One region of the Bacillus sp. JJ1566 genome, then DNA from elsewhere that is predicted to be linked to it. Evidence: riboswitches for the same ligand, from Rfam matches in the RefSeq annotation. Region 1 holds a riboswitch; each other region holds the start of a gene.

Region 1 (5,134 bases):
GCTTGAATGACATAGATATTGTCGTGGGAGTTTGCGCTTGTTTCAATAGGCAAGAGTAACATGAAGACTACGATTATCAAAGCAATTCTAGTTCTCATGGTCGTATCCTTTCGTCATATATTGTTATTAGTTTGTAAAACAAATTTAATATTATGCGATTTAGGTACATGGGAGTGGTTTCTTTTCATTTCATAGAGGAAATCCGTGACAAAAAGCGAAGTAGTACTACGAAGTATATAGTATAAATTCGATTCTTTTTAGGAAGCTGGAATGGGCGGTTAGGAGGAAAATGTCATGCTCGAGTTTGAACCATACATAGATCAATTTGCAAGAATAAAGGTAGTTGGTGTTGGCGGCGGTGGAAATAATGCGGTCAATCGAATGATTGAAGCAGGGGTAGAAGGTGTTGAATTCATTGCGGTAAATACGGATGGACAAGCCCTGAATCAATCAAAAGCGGAGGTCGTCATTCAAATTGGTGCATCGTTAACGCGCGGACTTGGAGCAGGTGCCAATCCGCAAATTGGAATGAGAGCCGTTGAGGAGAGTGAAAAAGAAATCGAGGAAGCATTAAGAGGCGCGGATATGGTCTTCGTTACTGCGGGAATGGGCGGTGGCACTGGAACTGGTGCGGCCCCGGAAATTGCTAGGATCGCAAAGAAATTAGGTTCCTTGACAATCGGCGTGGTAACTAGACCGTTTCGATTTGAAGGTCGTAAGCGAGCAGTAAATGCAGATGCAGGCATTGACGCGATGAAGGAAGCGGTGGATACGTTAATTATTATTCCAAATGAAAAACTATTAGAGATTGTCGATAAGCGTACACCAATGATTGAAGCATTCCGAGAGGCTGATAATGTACTTCTTCGCGGGGTTCAAGGCATTTCTGACTTAATTGCTGTACCAGGCTTAATCAATCTAGACTTTGCCGATGTTAAAACGGTCATGTCCCACCGCGGAACAGCTTTAATGGGTATTGGAATGGCAAAAGGGGATGGCCGTGCAGTTGAGGCGGCTCATAAAGCAATCAATAGTCCACTTCTTGAAACATCGATAAGTGGTGCACGTGGTGTGATTTTAAATATCACGGGTGGAAGGAACTTAAGCTTATTTGAAATTCAAGAAGCAGCAGACGTGATTTCTTCAGCAACACATGAGGACTTAAATATGATTTTTGGTTCTGTCATAAATGACAACTTAAAAGACGAAATTATTGTGACTGTAATTGCTACAGGATTTTCGGAAAATTAAAGGAAAGAGGCACCTTTTTGGGGTGCCTCTACTACTTTTATGGTAATAGATATCCTGCAGCTAGAAAAATACTGTACCAATCTTCACGGGTTAACTGAACTTCACTTGCTTTCACGGAATCCCTTAAGCGGTCAATATTCATGGTTCCGATAACTGGTTGCATGTTTGCTGGATGACGTAATAGCCATGCAATGGCAATCGTTGTATTGGAAACGCCATATTTTTCGGCGATTTCGTCAATTTTTTGATTTAATTCAGGGCATTTTTCATTGCCAAGAAAAGGCCCTTCAAAATAACCATATTGAAAAGGTGACCACGGTTGAATTGTGATGTCATGTAAGCGACAAAAATCAAGCACATCTCCATCACGGTTTATGGATTGATCAATTTGCATATTACCTGTTACGCCACTTGCGATCATATGGGCATTTGGAATACTTAGCTGTAGCTGGTTCGCAACGATTGGTTGCTTCACATATTTTTTAAGTAACTGAATTTGCATCGGTTTTTGGTTGGAAACCCCAAAGTGACGAACTTTCCCAGAGGACTCTAATATGTCAAATGCTTCGCCAACCTCTTCGGGTTCAACAAGGGCATCAGGACGATGTAAAAGTAAGACATCCAAATAATCAGTTTTGAGTCGTTTTAAAATTCCATCAACGGAATTAAGGATATATTCCTTTGAAAAATCAAACATTCCTTTTCGAATGCCACATTTGGATTGAAGGATAATTTTTTCACGGATATCATCATTCATATGTATCGCATCTGCAAAGATTTCCTCACAAGCACCACTACCGTAAATATCAGCATGGTCAAAGAAATTTGCACCAACTTCCAATGCTGTTTGTACAAATTTTTCTGCCTCGGGCTTTTCTAAAGAATTAATCCTCATACAGCCTACTGCAACAACTGGTACCTCGAGGGAACTGGTTCCAAGCTTTATTTTTCGCATCGTTTCTACCTCCAATATTAGAACTACTATTACCCTTTCCTCTTTCTAGTCTACATATTTCGGGATTGAAAGGAAAGCCTAGAAAAAGGGAGGGGTTGTAATGAAACGGATGCTACTGCTGTTACTATTGTCGTTCCCGATGTTTTTCTTAATAGGTTGCGGAGATGATGAAATGCCTGAAGAAGGCGAAGACATCGAGGAAATCGAAGAAGAGGATGAAATTGGTGACGGCGAAATTGATGATGAATAGAATATAAAAAAGTGTTCCTCCTGGATTAGGAGGAACACTTTTTTTAGTTACGCAACGTTCGCTGCTGTTTTTGCAGCTTTTTTCTCGTTGATTCGTTTTGTAAGGAAAGGTACTGCGAATCTGTCTACACCGTAGTAGTAAGTTGCAGCGCCTGCGAATAAGAGAATGACTGCTACTGTATAAAATACTGGGTTTGTGCTTACAGTTCCAGCAAGTAAGAAGTTAAGGTTCATGAATCCAGCAGCAATTAATGCTGGGATAGTTGCAGCACCTACAATTAATCCAAGACCTACTAGAAATTCGCCCCAAGGAATAAGCACGTTGATTAATTCAACATTCGGTACGGCAAAGCCTTCAAGGAATGTTGCGTACCAGCCTGCTACTGCTGGATGTTCCCCGCCTGCTTTAGCTAATGCGCCTTGTAGGAAACCGCCTGCGTCAAATCCTCCAGTAATTTTATGAAAACCAGCTTCTAGCCATTGAATTCCTAACCATACACGTAATACTGTCCAAATAACTGCCATTTTAGGTCCTTTTAAGAATGTTCTCATTCTAATCTCCCCTTATCATTTATTTGTGAAATTCTTCACAAGTTATTGTAAAAAAATATGAGTGCTTTAGCTGCCAGCTCTAGAGTAGTTAGTTTGTGAAGTTTTTCACTAACTTTCTACACTCTTAATATACAACGGATTTCGGATAAAAGCAATAGGCTTCACAAAAATGACATAAAGTGAAACTTCAATCAGTGGGGGGTTACTAATCCCCACTGATTGTTAGTTGAGGCGCACATGATGTGGGCCACAAAGACGTTACGTTGCCACAGGACGTGGCGTTCTTAGTCTTTGTTCCTTTTATGAGGCTTTTACGTGCAGTTATCAGTCATCGAAACATCTTCGTTTTTAACTAGAGTTTTGAGGTGGGGGTTTTCTGCCCGTTAATGCGGGACAAATGATTTTTAAGTCTATTTTAAGCAGCGAGTACATAGGAATAGGGGGTAAGAATAGATCTGAAGTAAAAATTCTAACAAGATGAAATATTTTAAAAAGTATTTGACTTTGAATTATTCACATACTATAATCCTTTTATAAAGCAAAACGGGAACGTTTTAACTTAATAAAGACTCTTATCCAGAGCGGTGGAGGGACATGGCCCTACGAAACCCGGCAACCTTCAAGATTATTCTTGAAAAGGTGCTAATTCCTGCAGGTATTATTACCTGAGAGATAAGAGGAGGAATAAAAGCCCTCTTCTTACTTGAAGAGGGCTTTTGTTCTTGCTTAGAAGATGAAATTTGGAATTACATTCCTGTAATCCCAAGTTTTCTTATAAAAATATTGGAGGTATAAACATGAGTCAGCAATTTGAAAGCTATGATTTAGAAACAATTTTATTACATGGGGGACAATCGCCAGATCCGACAACTGGATCACGAGCAGTTCCTATCTATCAAACGAGTTCTTACGTTTTCCATAATTCTGAGCATGCACGTAGTTTGTTTGCACTTGATGAACCAGGGAACATTTATTCGAGAATTGGAAATCCAACTGTAGATGTACTGGAAAAACGAATTGCGTTATTAGAGGACGGGGTTGCGGCTGTTGCGACTTCTTCAGGAATGGCAGCCATTGCTCTAGCGGTTATGAATATCGCTGAAGCGGGTGATGAGATTGTCGCTGCTACAAACCTATATGGTGGTACATATAATCTGTTTTCGATCACACTACCGAAATACGGGATTAAGGTGAATTTTGTAGATTCAAAGGACCCTGAGAATTTTAGAAAAGCAATTACTCCAAAAACAAAGGCGGTTTTTGCTGAAATTATCGGAAACCCAAGCCTACAGGTTTTAGATGTTGAAGCAGTTGCAGCAATTGCACATGAAGCAGAAATTCCACTGATTATTGATAATACATTTGCTTCACCATATATTTGTAAACCCATCACATGGGGTGCAGATATTGTTGTTCACTCAGCAACGAAATGGATTGGTGGTCATGGAACCACGATTGGCGGTCTAGTTGTAGACGGGGGACGCTTTAATTGGAATAATCCAAAATTCCCAGGATTCACGGAGCCTGACCGAAGCTATAACGGCGTAAGATATGCAAATGATTTTGGAACACTTGCATTTAGCACAAAACTTCGCGTACAGCTATTACGTGATTTTGGTTCATGCTTAAGTCCACAAAATGCATTTTACCTACTACAAGGTCTTGAAACGCTACATCTAAGGGTTGAAAAACATAATAAAAATGCTTTAGAACTAGCAAACTATTTAAAAAACCATCCAGCAGTTGAGTGGGTGTCCTATCCAGGGCTTGAAGATCATCCTTCCTATGACCTTGCGGAAAAGTATCTAAATAACGGCTTTGGTTCAATTGTGAACTTCGGAATTAAAGGTGGGCGTGATGCAGGGAAAAAGGTTATTGATAATATAGCACTCTGGTCACATGTAGCGAATGTGGGGGATGCGAAGTCCTTAATTATTCATCCGGCATCGACAACCCATCAGCAGCTAAGTGTAGAGGAGCTATTGTTAACAGGAGTTACTGAGGATCTGATTCGTCTATCGGTCGGAATTGAATCCGTTCGCGACCTACAAAATGATCTTGATCGTGCATTTTATGAAGCAACTGGTCTTTCTTTTAAAGGTGCAGAAAAGGGAGAAGTCGTTGTGA
Region 2 (5,134 bases), on a different contig from region 1:
CTAGTTCCTTTACACAGTCCTGTGACTCGGTTAGTGCTACTGCCGCCGCAGCTTGGATTGGGCTAAACAAACTTACATACATATGGTCTTGAATGAGATTTAGCGCTTCGATTACGCTAGGATTTCCAACCGCAAATCCAACTCTCCACCCTGCCATGTTATATGTCTTTGATAAAGTATAAATTTCAATCCCGATATCCTTGGCCCCGTCCAATTGTAAGAAACTGATTGGTTTTTTACCTTCAAATCCAATTGCACCATATGCAAAATCATGCACTACACAAATATCATGTTCTTTAGCAAAGGAGATTGTATCTTCAAAAAATTCCTTTGTTGCTACGGCCCCGGTTGGGTTATTTGGATAATTTAAAAACATGACCTTGGCTTTTTCAAGCTTTTCTGAATCAATTTGTGAGTAGTCGGGTAAAAAGGCATTTTCCTCTTTCAAAGGCATATACGCCATTTCTGCTCGAGCAAGCTCAACACCAGACCAATAATCGGGGTAACCAGGATCTGGAACCAATGCAACATCACCGGGATTTAACAGACATTGTGGGATCTCAACTAACCCTGCCTTACCGCCAAATAAAACGGCTACCTCTGTTTCTGGATCAAGTTCAACTCCGTATTCACGTTGATAAAATTCTGCTGCTGCTTTCTTTAAAAAAGAATGGCCGCGAAATGGAGAATATTTATGAAATTTCGGCTGATCTGCAGCATCCTTTAAAGCTTCTACGATATGTTGTGGAGTTGGTTGATCAGGATTTCCCTGCCCTAAATTTATGACATCGTGCCCCTGGGCAACGACATTGTTCACCTTTGTAACAAGGGATGCGAAAAACTGTTTTGGTAAATTTTGGAGAATTTTAGATTGTTCAAAATTTTTCATGTGTACACCTTCTTCAAAATACTTGAAATACTAGTCTAATATCATATATTGTTACTTGTAAAGTATCATTTCATAGGGAGGACCCAAATGAATCTAAAAATTGCATGTATTCAGTATGATATTCAATTCGGAAAACCGCAAGATAATTTTGACCTTATTTCTAAAGAAATCGAAAACACAATGACTCAGGATAATCCCGATATTATTGTCCTGCCAGAGCTTTGGACAACGGGATATGACTTAACGAGATTAGATGAAATTGCCGATGATAATGGTGACAAAACGAAAGCATTTATTAAAAACCTAGCAAAACAATACTCTGTTAATATAGTAGCAGGCTCCATTGCCAAAAAGACAGAGCAAGGCGTGACTAACACGATGTTTGTCTTTAATCGTGAAGGAGAAATACTCAGTGAATACAGTAAGCTACACCTCTTCCAGCTCATGGATGAGCATTTGTATTTACAGGCTGGCGAAGCAAAAGGCGATTTTACAATAGAAAATGTGCAATCTGCTGGAGTCATCTGTTACGATATTCGCTTCCCAGAGTGGATTCGCGCACATACAACAAGTGGGGCAGAAATTTTATTCGTGGTAGCGGAATGGCCACTTCCTCGCCTTGAGCATTGGCGAACTCTACTCCTGAGTCGCGCAATTGAAAATCAATGCTATGTCGTTGCTTGTAACTGCGTTGGAAGCAACCCAGATAACGTGTTTGGCGGGCATTCAATGATTATTGATCCTTGGGGAACAATCATCGCCGAAGCAGGTACTGAAAGTACAACATTAGTTGGCGAAATTGACCTTAGCAAGGTGAAGGAAGTCAGAAAGCAAATTCCGATTTTCCAGGATCGTCGTCCTAAATTTTATAATTAAATCAAATGCGACTTGACGTATTTGCGCCCAGATTTTTTCGAGCCAGCTCGAAAAATTTCCTTTGAAAATCTGTGGCATCCGCCGGAGGCTTTAACTTTATTCGGCCGGGATTATATCCCGCCGAATAAAGTTAAAAAATCTATTGACAATTATGTGTATTCGTTGTTATGATTCTTTTCAGTATTAACTAAAAATTTAAATATCATTAACTTGATCTCTTATCAAGAGCAGGCAGAGGGACTTGGCCCGATGAAGCCCAGCAACCGACCGTAATACCATCGTAAGGTGGAGCGCTATTTTTAGCGCTGGGGAAACCCACAAGGCACGGTGCTAATTCCAACAGGAAATATTGATTTTCCTGGTAGATAAGAGGTTTGATGCCGTGACTTCAAGCCTCTTTCGAATATGAAAGAGGCTTTTCTGTGTTTAGAAAAGCCTCCAACGACAATTAATAATCATTACTGGAGGTATATAAAATGGCAATTTCAAATCAATCAATCTATGAACCCTTAACAGAAAGTACTGCGGTGGCATTGGCGATTCAGCTCCGTTTGTTTGAAGAAGGAACCGTATTAAGATGCAAGGAAATAGGAGATGGAAATCTAAATCTAGTTTTCCATATTACCGATGAAGATAATAACAAAGGAATCATTATTAAACAGGCATTACCATATGCCAAGGTCGTTGGTGAGAGCTGGCCCTTATCTCTGAAACGCGCAACGATTGAAGCCAATGCTTTATTAACAGCTGCTGACTATGTACCAACACTTGTGCCGAAGGTTTTTTATTCAGATGAGGTGCTAGCCATCACTGTGATGGAAGACCTCTCCCGCTTACAAATTTCGAGAACTGGACTAATTGAGGGTAAAAGCTTCCCACTTTTATCGGAGCACATCGGAACTTATTTGGCAAAAACCCTATTTTATACATCAGACTTTGGATTAGAGCCAACAAAGAAAAAAGTGATTGTGCAAAAATTTATTAACCCTGACCTTTGCAAAATTACAGAGGACCTTGTTTTCACAGATCCTTTTTTCGATATTGATACAAATAGCTTTGAGGAGGAGCTACGGAATGACGTTGAACAAGTTTGGGCAGACCAGCCACTTAAGCTTGAAGTTGCAAAACTTAAGCAAAAGTTCTTAACTCAAGCAGATGCCCTATTACACGGTGATTTACACACAGGAAGTATTTTCGCAAGCGAAACTGAGACAAAAGTAATTGATCCTGAATTTGCATACTTTGGTCCACTAGGCTTTGACTTGGGTCAATTCATTGCAAATCTATTATTAAATGCCATTTCACGAGATTCTGAAAACCGTGAGCCCCTCTATCAACATATTGAAAAAACATGGGATGTGTTTTCGGCAACATTCTCCGATCTTTGGAAACAAGATGCTGTGGAACTATACCGTGATACTGAAGGCTATTTGGAATATGTTCTTGAGCAAGCATTTGAAGATGCGATTGGTTTTGCAGGCTGTGAAGTAATTAGAAGAACAATCGGGCTAGCACATGTTGCCGATTTGGATGGAATTGAAAACTTCGAGCAAAGAATCGCAACGAAACGACATGCTCTTCGAATAGGAAAAGAATTAATTCGTGACCGAAAATCAATTAAAGAACTTGGTAGTCTACGAAACTATGTAGAAAATACTTCTTGGGAGTGACAACATGGCATACTCAAAAACAGTTCCACAATCTGTGCAGTGGAATGAAACATCAATCAAACTATTAGATCAAACAAAGCTACCATTGGAAACTGTATTTATCGACCTTTTTACAATTGAAGATGTATGGGATAGCATTGTTTCTTTAAAAGTACGCGGAGCCCCAGCAATTGGAATTACGGCTGCCTTTGGCTTGGCATTATCAGCGAAAAACTACGAAGAAACAACTTTAAACGAATTTAAGGAAAAACTCCTTAAAGATAAAGATTACTTGGCAAGTTCACGACCAACCGCTGTCAATTTAATCTGGGCATTAAACCGCTTGTTTACAAGTATTGAAGACTCAAAGTCCGTGAATGAAGCAAAAACGACACTCGTACATGAGGCCATTCGAATTCAGGCAGAAGATGAGGCAGTTTGCCGCCAAATCGGTGATCATGCCCTTGGACTCTTCAAGGATGGGTTTAAAGTATTAACAATTTGTAATGCAGGTTCCATCGCAACTGCGCGCTACGGCACTGCACTTGCGCCCTTCCATCTAGCAGCACAACAGGGAAAAAATCTTAAAGTTTATGCATCAGAGACACGTCCTGTTTTACAAGGAGCTAGGCTAACAACATGGGAGCTCCTGCAGTCTGACGTAGATGTTACTCTTATTACCGACAATATGGCTGCCCATACGATTGGTGAAAAAGGAATCAATGCAATCATCGTAGGCGCAGACCGGATTACAGCAAATGGCGATACTGCTAATAAAATCGGCACCTTCAATTTGGCGATATTAGCCAAAACTTTCGGTATTCCATTTTATGTTGCGGCACCACTTTCCACGTTTGATGTTTCCCTTGCTAGTGGAAAGGAAATACCGATTGAAGAACGAAATCCCGAGGAAGTTACACATCTAGGTGGGGTACGCGTCGCTCCGGAGGGTGTCCAAGTGTACAATCCGGCGTTTGATGTCACGCCAAATGAACTAATTACAGCCATTATTACCGAAAAAGGGATTTTACAGGGTAATCTAATGGAAGAGATTAAGAGTTTGTTTGAAAAATAAGAGATTATGAGGAAACCCACTGTGCTCCCACACTGGGTTTTTTCTGAATTAGAAGGTGTCAAAGCACACCTTCTAATTCCAATAGTTTTTCTTTTAAGTCCGTTCTTGTGCCTGTGTAGCCTGTTAGTGATTTGTCCTTTCCGATTACACGATGGCATGGAACAACGATTGGGATTGGATTTTTCCGATTGGCTTGTCCGACTGCACGAACGGCTTTCGGGTTATCAATCGCATTTGCAATATCTGCGTAACACCGAGTTTCCCCATAAGGTATGCTTAACAGTTCATTCCAAACCTTCTCTTGAAACGCTGTCCCACTATACTTAATCGGGAAGCTGAAGGTTTTGCGTTTACCTTTAAAATATTCTTCTAGCTCACTTTTGATTTTAACGAGAACCGCATCATCCGGTGCATAAGCTGCGTCGAATTTTTTACTGGCTTCTTCCCAGTCATCTTCAGATAATGAGATATCAACTAGCTCTGTTTCGTTTGCGAGGATATAGATTGTGCCGAAAATATCGGTTTGCATTTCACTATATTTATACATCGAGCAACGCTCCCTTCTCTTTAATTTTATTTTACAAGACCTTATCACATTTGGGTATGTCTAAATAAAAAAAGAAAGCCAGCGACCCTAAATAATGA
Region 3 (5,134 bases), on a different contig from region 1:
AAAGGCGGAGCTAAATTCACCAGGTGCCGTTCCGCCACTTATTAATGGCATATGATTGTAGATAGAGTAGCCTTCCGTATAGGTCCGGTGAAGGCCAGAAACAATGTACATCATCCCAAGTGTCGCCAGTAAATCCGGTATCCCTATTTTTACGATTAAAAAGGTATTTACAAGACCTACTGCAACCCCAATTAAAAGTGGTAAAAGTAGTACCACCGAAAGCGGCAGTTCATACCAAACCATCAATGAAGCCGTGATCACGACCGACAATGACATTGTCGATCCAACTGATAGGTCAAAGCCGTCCACTACAAGTGTGAACGTCACCCCTAACGCAAGAAGCGTTACAATTGAAATCGACCTTAAGATATCAGATAGATTTCCATATGAAAAAAATGCATTGTTTACAGTACTAAAATAGATTAAGATAAAGCCCATTAATAAAATTGCCCCGTATTTAAACAGGAGGCTGATGATATTTCCTTTCATGTACGTCTTCCTTTCCGCCGCTAGCATACAAGAGAATTTTATCCTGTGTAGCCTCTTCTCCCGAAAGTTCTTTCACAATTTTCCCGTCATACATGACAAGAATTCGATCCGAAATCCGGATGATTTCATCAATCTCAGAGGAAAAATAGAGGATCCCTTTCCCCTCATCGGCGAGGGAATTGATAAGCTGGAAAATATCCTGCTTTGCACCGACATCCACTCCTTTTGTCGGCTCATCAAACAAATAGAGGTTCGCATTTCGTGACACCCATTTACCAATCGCAACCTTTTGCTGGTTTCCTCCGCTTAAATGCTCAGCCAGGGTTTCCGTGTCATTCGCCTTGATTCCAAGTAGGTCTATGATGGAACTGGCATGGCTTATTTCAGCCTTGCGATTCATTACTAAAAACGGTGAGAATTTCTTCAAATTGGCAAAGGATAGATTCGTAGAGATAGACTCGTGTATAAACAATCCTTCCTTACGACGCTCCTCTGAAATAAGCGCAAGCCCAGCTTCAATTGCCTGTTGTGAATGAGTAAAGTGATGCGATCTGCCCTTTACTTTCACCTCGCCCTGTTCGTATGGGCGAAGACCAAACAAAGTCTTTGCAAGCTCCGTTTTTCCCGCTCCAACCAATCCGACAACCCCAACAATTTCTCCCTCAGAAACAGTAAACGATACATCATTCAGCTTTTCTCCATCATCGAGACCGTTCACTTCTAAAAGTAGGTCACCCCTTACTGCCTTCCGTTTCACGGATTGTTCAGTATAGGAGTTTCCAAGCATCGTTTCGACAACTGTTTTCTGTGTAACCTCTTTTGTGGCAAAAGTGGCGATCGTCTTACCATCTCGCATAATCGTTAACCGATCACAGATTTCAAACACTTCAGGAAGTCGATGTGAGATAAAAATACAGCCGACTCCCTTTTCCTTCAGTGTTTTTACAATGTCAAAAAGATGCTTTGTTTCCTCAATCGATAAAGGAGCTGTAGGCTCATCAAAAATAATAACCTTCGCCTCATGGGCAAGTGCTCTTGCAATTAGCACTAGTTGTTTTTCAGCTAGGGACAGCTCCAATGCCTGCTTTGTCATCGGTATATCTGTTACATTCAAAAGCTTTAAGATCGAGGCTGCTTTTTCACGAAGCTTTCTTTTGTTGATGAACAAGCCTTTTTCAGTCGAAAACGTATCAAGTAAAATATTCTCAGCAACGGTTAGCTGTGGCACAATCACAGTGTCGACCTCTTGGTAGACACAATGGATGCCTTGCGTTTTCGCGTCCTTTGGAGTTCGAATATTGATTGTCTCTTCTTCGAGGGTTATCAACCCTGAATCAAGCTCGTAGGCACCCGATAAAATTTTCATCAGGGTGCTTTTACCAGCTCCATTTGCTCCAAGCAAGGCGTGGACCTCGCCCTTTTCTAACTCAAAGGAAGCCTGCTCGAGCGCCGTCACTTTTCCAAAGCTTTTTGTCATTTCCTTCATTTCGAGTAAAGGCATCTACATATCCTCCTTTACAGAGGACCTTGAAGGCCCTCTTTTTTACTCAGTTAGCTTCTAGCTTTTTCAATTCGTCTGTGTAGCCTTGTTCGCTTTTACCCCAGCCTTCAATATACTGGTCAAGCTCTGCTGTTGTGATTTGTTCTGCTGGAAGTGCATCCTTTGTTACGAAAACTGGCTCTAACTTTACGCGTTCAGGTGTTTCATCACCGTTTAATTTTTGGAAAGCGTAGCGAACTTGAATGCGTCCGATATCTTTTGGATCAACCGCTGCAGACGCAACCCATGGGCTGTTATCCGCTTGAATCATTTGTAAGTCCTCATCACTCATGTCAATTCCATAAACCTTGATGTCTGTACGTCCCGCTTGTTGAATTGCACGAACTGCACCCTTTGCAAATTCATCCCATGCAGCCCAAACTGCTGTAATTTGACCTTCTTCCGGATATTGCTTTAAAAGAGCTTCCATCTGTGCTTGTGTATCTAAAGCTGTGTTTGCAGTTGCTGCTCCAAATGTTGCAATTTCTTTGATGCCATCGTTATTGTCAAGAAACTCCTGATAGGCGATTTGACGTCTTTCCATTGGCGCGAAGCCCGCTACCCAAATTTTTACGATATTTGCTTCGCCACCAGCGTCTTCTGCTAATTTTTCAAGTGTCATTTGCGCCATATGCTGGTCACCTTGCTCAAGAACTGTTACACCATCAACTTCCACTTCTGCATCAAAGACAACAACCGGGATTCCTTTATCAACCGCTTTTTGTACAGAGCTTTGAAGTGCTTCCTTTGTTCCATGGTCGATTAAAATTGCATCAAAGCCTTGGTTTACCGCAGCATCTACGTTTGACGCCATTTTTGCGAGGTCTCCGTCAGATGTAAAAACCGTTGTTTCTCCCGCGAACTTTTTCACTTGTTCCTCAACACCGTCAATATATTGTGCCGAGAATGTTCCTAAGTTTTGTTGCATAATTAAAGCAATTTTTTTGCCTGCTAATGGATGATCAGAATTCTTTACCTCTGTGCTATCTGTTTTCGTTGTTTCGTCGGCCACTTTCGGTTGACAGCCAACTAATACTGCGATAATTAATAATGTCGTAAATAATAGTTTTATAAGTTTCATTGTTTTTCTCCCCCTATTTTGTATGTAACCTTATTTTTCACATCTGTTTACTCAAGTTGAAAGCCATCACACTCCTGTTGTTTGAGGCTTTCTTTTTAAAATATAAAAAGCCTCTTTCTTATCAGAAAGAGGCTTGAAGCATACAAAAGTCTTCGCACCTCTTATCTACCAGAAGGAAAATCCTTCTGTTGGAATTAGCACCGTGCCTTACGGGTCATACCCGGCGAAAAAAATTCGCCCCATTTCACAATGGTATTACGGTCGGTTGCTGGGCATCATCGGGCCAAATCCCTCCGCCTACTCTTGATAAGAGAAAATACAGCAATCATATTCGATTTTTCTTACTTGACGAGAATCATATCATGCTCAAAAATAAAATTCAATATTTTTATTATAAAAAATATTTTAATAGTGGAAACAATGATTAGTTAAACCAATCCTTGCCGATTATAGCGCAATTATTAAAATTAAAACGCATTTCCGGTCCGCTATAGCGCAATTAACAAAATTAAAGCGCATTTCCAACGACTATAGCACAATTACGTGGGTCCGTTTCATTTTTCCACAAAAAAGAACCAGGAGAACCGTCCCCCTGGTCCCTTACAATGCCTTCTCATTGCGATTAAGCACTCGCAAAAAGTTTTGTTCAAATAATGGCATTTCTTCTGTTGTTAGCTGTGAAGCAAAGATATGCTCGCTTTCACTTTTTAGTGTTTGAAGCAGTAGCAGCATGACGGTTTGTACCGTGATGTTTGGGTCTATCAATTCTGCCAAAGAGGCCATCGTTTCTGGCTTCACATCCGGATAGACAAATTTCGTCTCCGCACCCTGCAGCCCCACCTCGTAAAATTGGCGAATGATTTCTGCACGCTCCGACCCGCTTCCGGTCACACCTAGATATATTTGTACAGCCACCCCGTTACGAAGGCGGCGCTGAGATATCCCCGCAAATTTTTTCCCATCTATACTTAAATCATAGCTTCCAGGACAATATGAACCGACAACTTCCCGGGCCACAATATCCACTTCATAGCCTTCAAACATTTTTTGAATCAACTCAAGCATCGTATCGTAGCCACGGTTAATATCAATCCCTTTTTCCGTTTCAGGAAAAATAAGCGAAATGTTTAATACTCCTTCATCAAGCACCACCGCTAGTCCACCCGAATTTCGTACGATTACACGATAGCCCATTGATTTTAGGAGCTCGATCCCTTCCTCAAGGAAAGGCAACTTCGTATCTTGAATCCCTAGCACAATGGTCTGATGGTGAACCCAAGCCCTTGCTGTAGCTGGTGACTCTCCTTTTCCTACAAACGCACAAAGTGTATCATCTATCGCAAACGATTGTAATGCATCAAATTGATAGCCTAGACTAGATTGATCAATAATCCGCCAGCTCGGCTGATGTAAAAGACTTTCGGTCATACGGCATACTCCTTTTAATTGCAAATAAACCTTAAAAAAACCAGGCATAGCCTGGTTTTATCATGTCCAACATCACTATTTTACCTTTAGTTTACGAAATTTGCTACCTCGTAATGTGAGGTTTTACTCATTTTGTAGGCGATCATTTGATTAATATTTTTTTCGATAGCCTTAACCGATGTCTCTAACGCAATCGCTAATTCTTTAAAGAGTATTTTTTGAATATGAAGAAGAAGTCTACGGTCATGTTCAGATAATTTCTTATCAATCATTTCAAATTCATATTTTTTACTCATTAATGTATTTAAAATACTTGAAATTTCTTTTCTATCCCCAGTTGAAGCTATATTAGAATAAGATTTATGACGATCCGACGCATTGTCAATCCACTGAATTCCCGGAAGCTTAAATGAGTCTAAAATCTCCTCTGACTCACTCTTACCAATGATGCCCTGCATTTTATTGCTTTTATTATCTACTGGGTTTTGGATTGTCAAAGTACTATCCTCGATTGGGCTCATTATATAATAATTTCGAGTAATCCCAGCATATGTTTTCTCACATATATCGTCTATGCGACAAATTCCCATATTTGA

What was found. Region 1 has a riboswitch for S-adenosylmethionine ahead of V7112_RS09655 (PLP-dependent aspartate aminotransferase family protein). Riboswitches for the same ligand answer to the same signal wherever they lie in the genome.
Region 2: linked by a shared signal. The riboswitch ahead of mtnK (S-methyl-5-thioribose kinase) and the one ahead of V7112_RS09655 (PLP-dependent aspartate aminotransferase family protein) in region 1 are both predicted to bind S-adenosylmethionine.
Region 3: linked by a shared signal. The riboswitch ahead of V7112_RS00410 (sugar ABC transporter substrate-binding protein) and the one ahead of V7112_RS09655 (PLP-dependent aspartate aminotransferase family protein) in region 1 are both predicted to bind S-adenosylmethionine.

What each region holds. Positions count from the first base shown of each region.
Region 1 covers NZ_JBALOP010000020.1:19,910-25,043, reverse strand. Annotated here, with positions in the region: gene V7112_RS09680 (LysM peptidoglycan-binding domain-containing protein) at 1-98, opposite strand, end outside; partial or broken gene ftsZ (cell division protein FtsZ) at 295-1,245, shown strand; gene V7112_RS09670 (aldo/keto reductase) at 1,289-2,206, opposite strand; gene V7112_RS09665 (hypothetical protein) at 2,307-2,456, shown strand; gene V7112_RS09660 (Crp/Fnr family transcriptional regulator) at 2,504-3,007, opposite strand; SAM riboswitch class I at 3,577-3,686, shown strand; gene V7112_RS09655 (PLP-dependent aspartate aminotransferase family protein) at 3,805-5,134, shown strand, end outside.
Region 2 covers NZ_JBALOP010000057.1:8,070-13,203, forward strand. Annotated here, with positions in the region: gene V7112_RS20300 (pyridoxal phosphate-dependent aminotransferase) at 1-889, opposite strand, end outside; gene V7112_RS20305 (carbon-nitrogen family hydrolase) at 977-1,765, shown strand; SAM riboswitch class I at 1,981-2,137, shown strand; gene mtnK (S-methyl-5-thioribose kinase) at 2,242-3,435, shown strand; gene mtnA (S-methyl-5-thioribose-1-phosphate isomerase) at 3,440-4,489, shown strand; gene V7112_RS20320 (methylated-DNA--[protein]-cysteine S-methyltransferase) at 4,548-5,036, opposite strand.
Region 3 covers NZ_JBALOP010000001.1:84,944-90,077, forward strand. Annotated here, with positions in the region: gene V7112_RS00400 (ABC transporter permease) at 1-489, opposite strand, end outside; gene V7112_RS00405 (sugar ABC transporter ATP-binding protein) at 458-1,990, opposite strand; gene V7112_RS00410 (sugar ABC transporter substrate-binding protein) at 2,037-3,110, opposite strand; SAM riboswitch class I at 3,269-3,423, opposite strand; gene V7112_RS00415 (lipoate--protein ligase family protein) at 3,711-4,538, opposite strand; gene V7112_RS00420 (CarD family transcriptional regulator) at 4,625-5,134, opposite strand, start outside.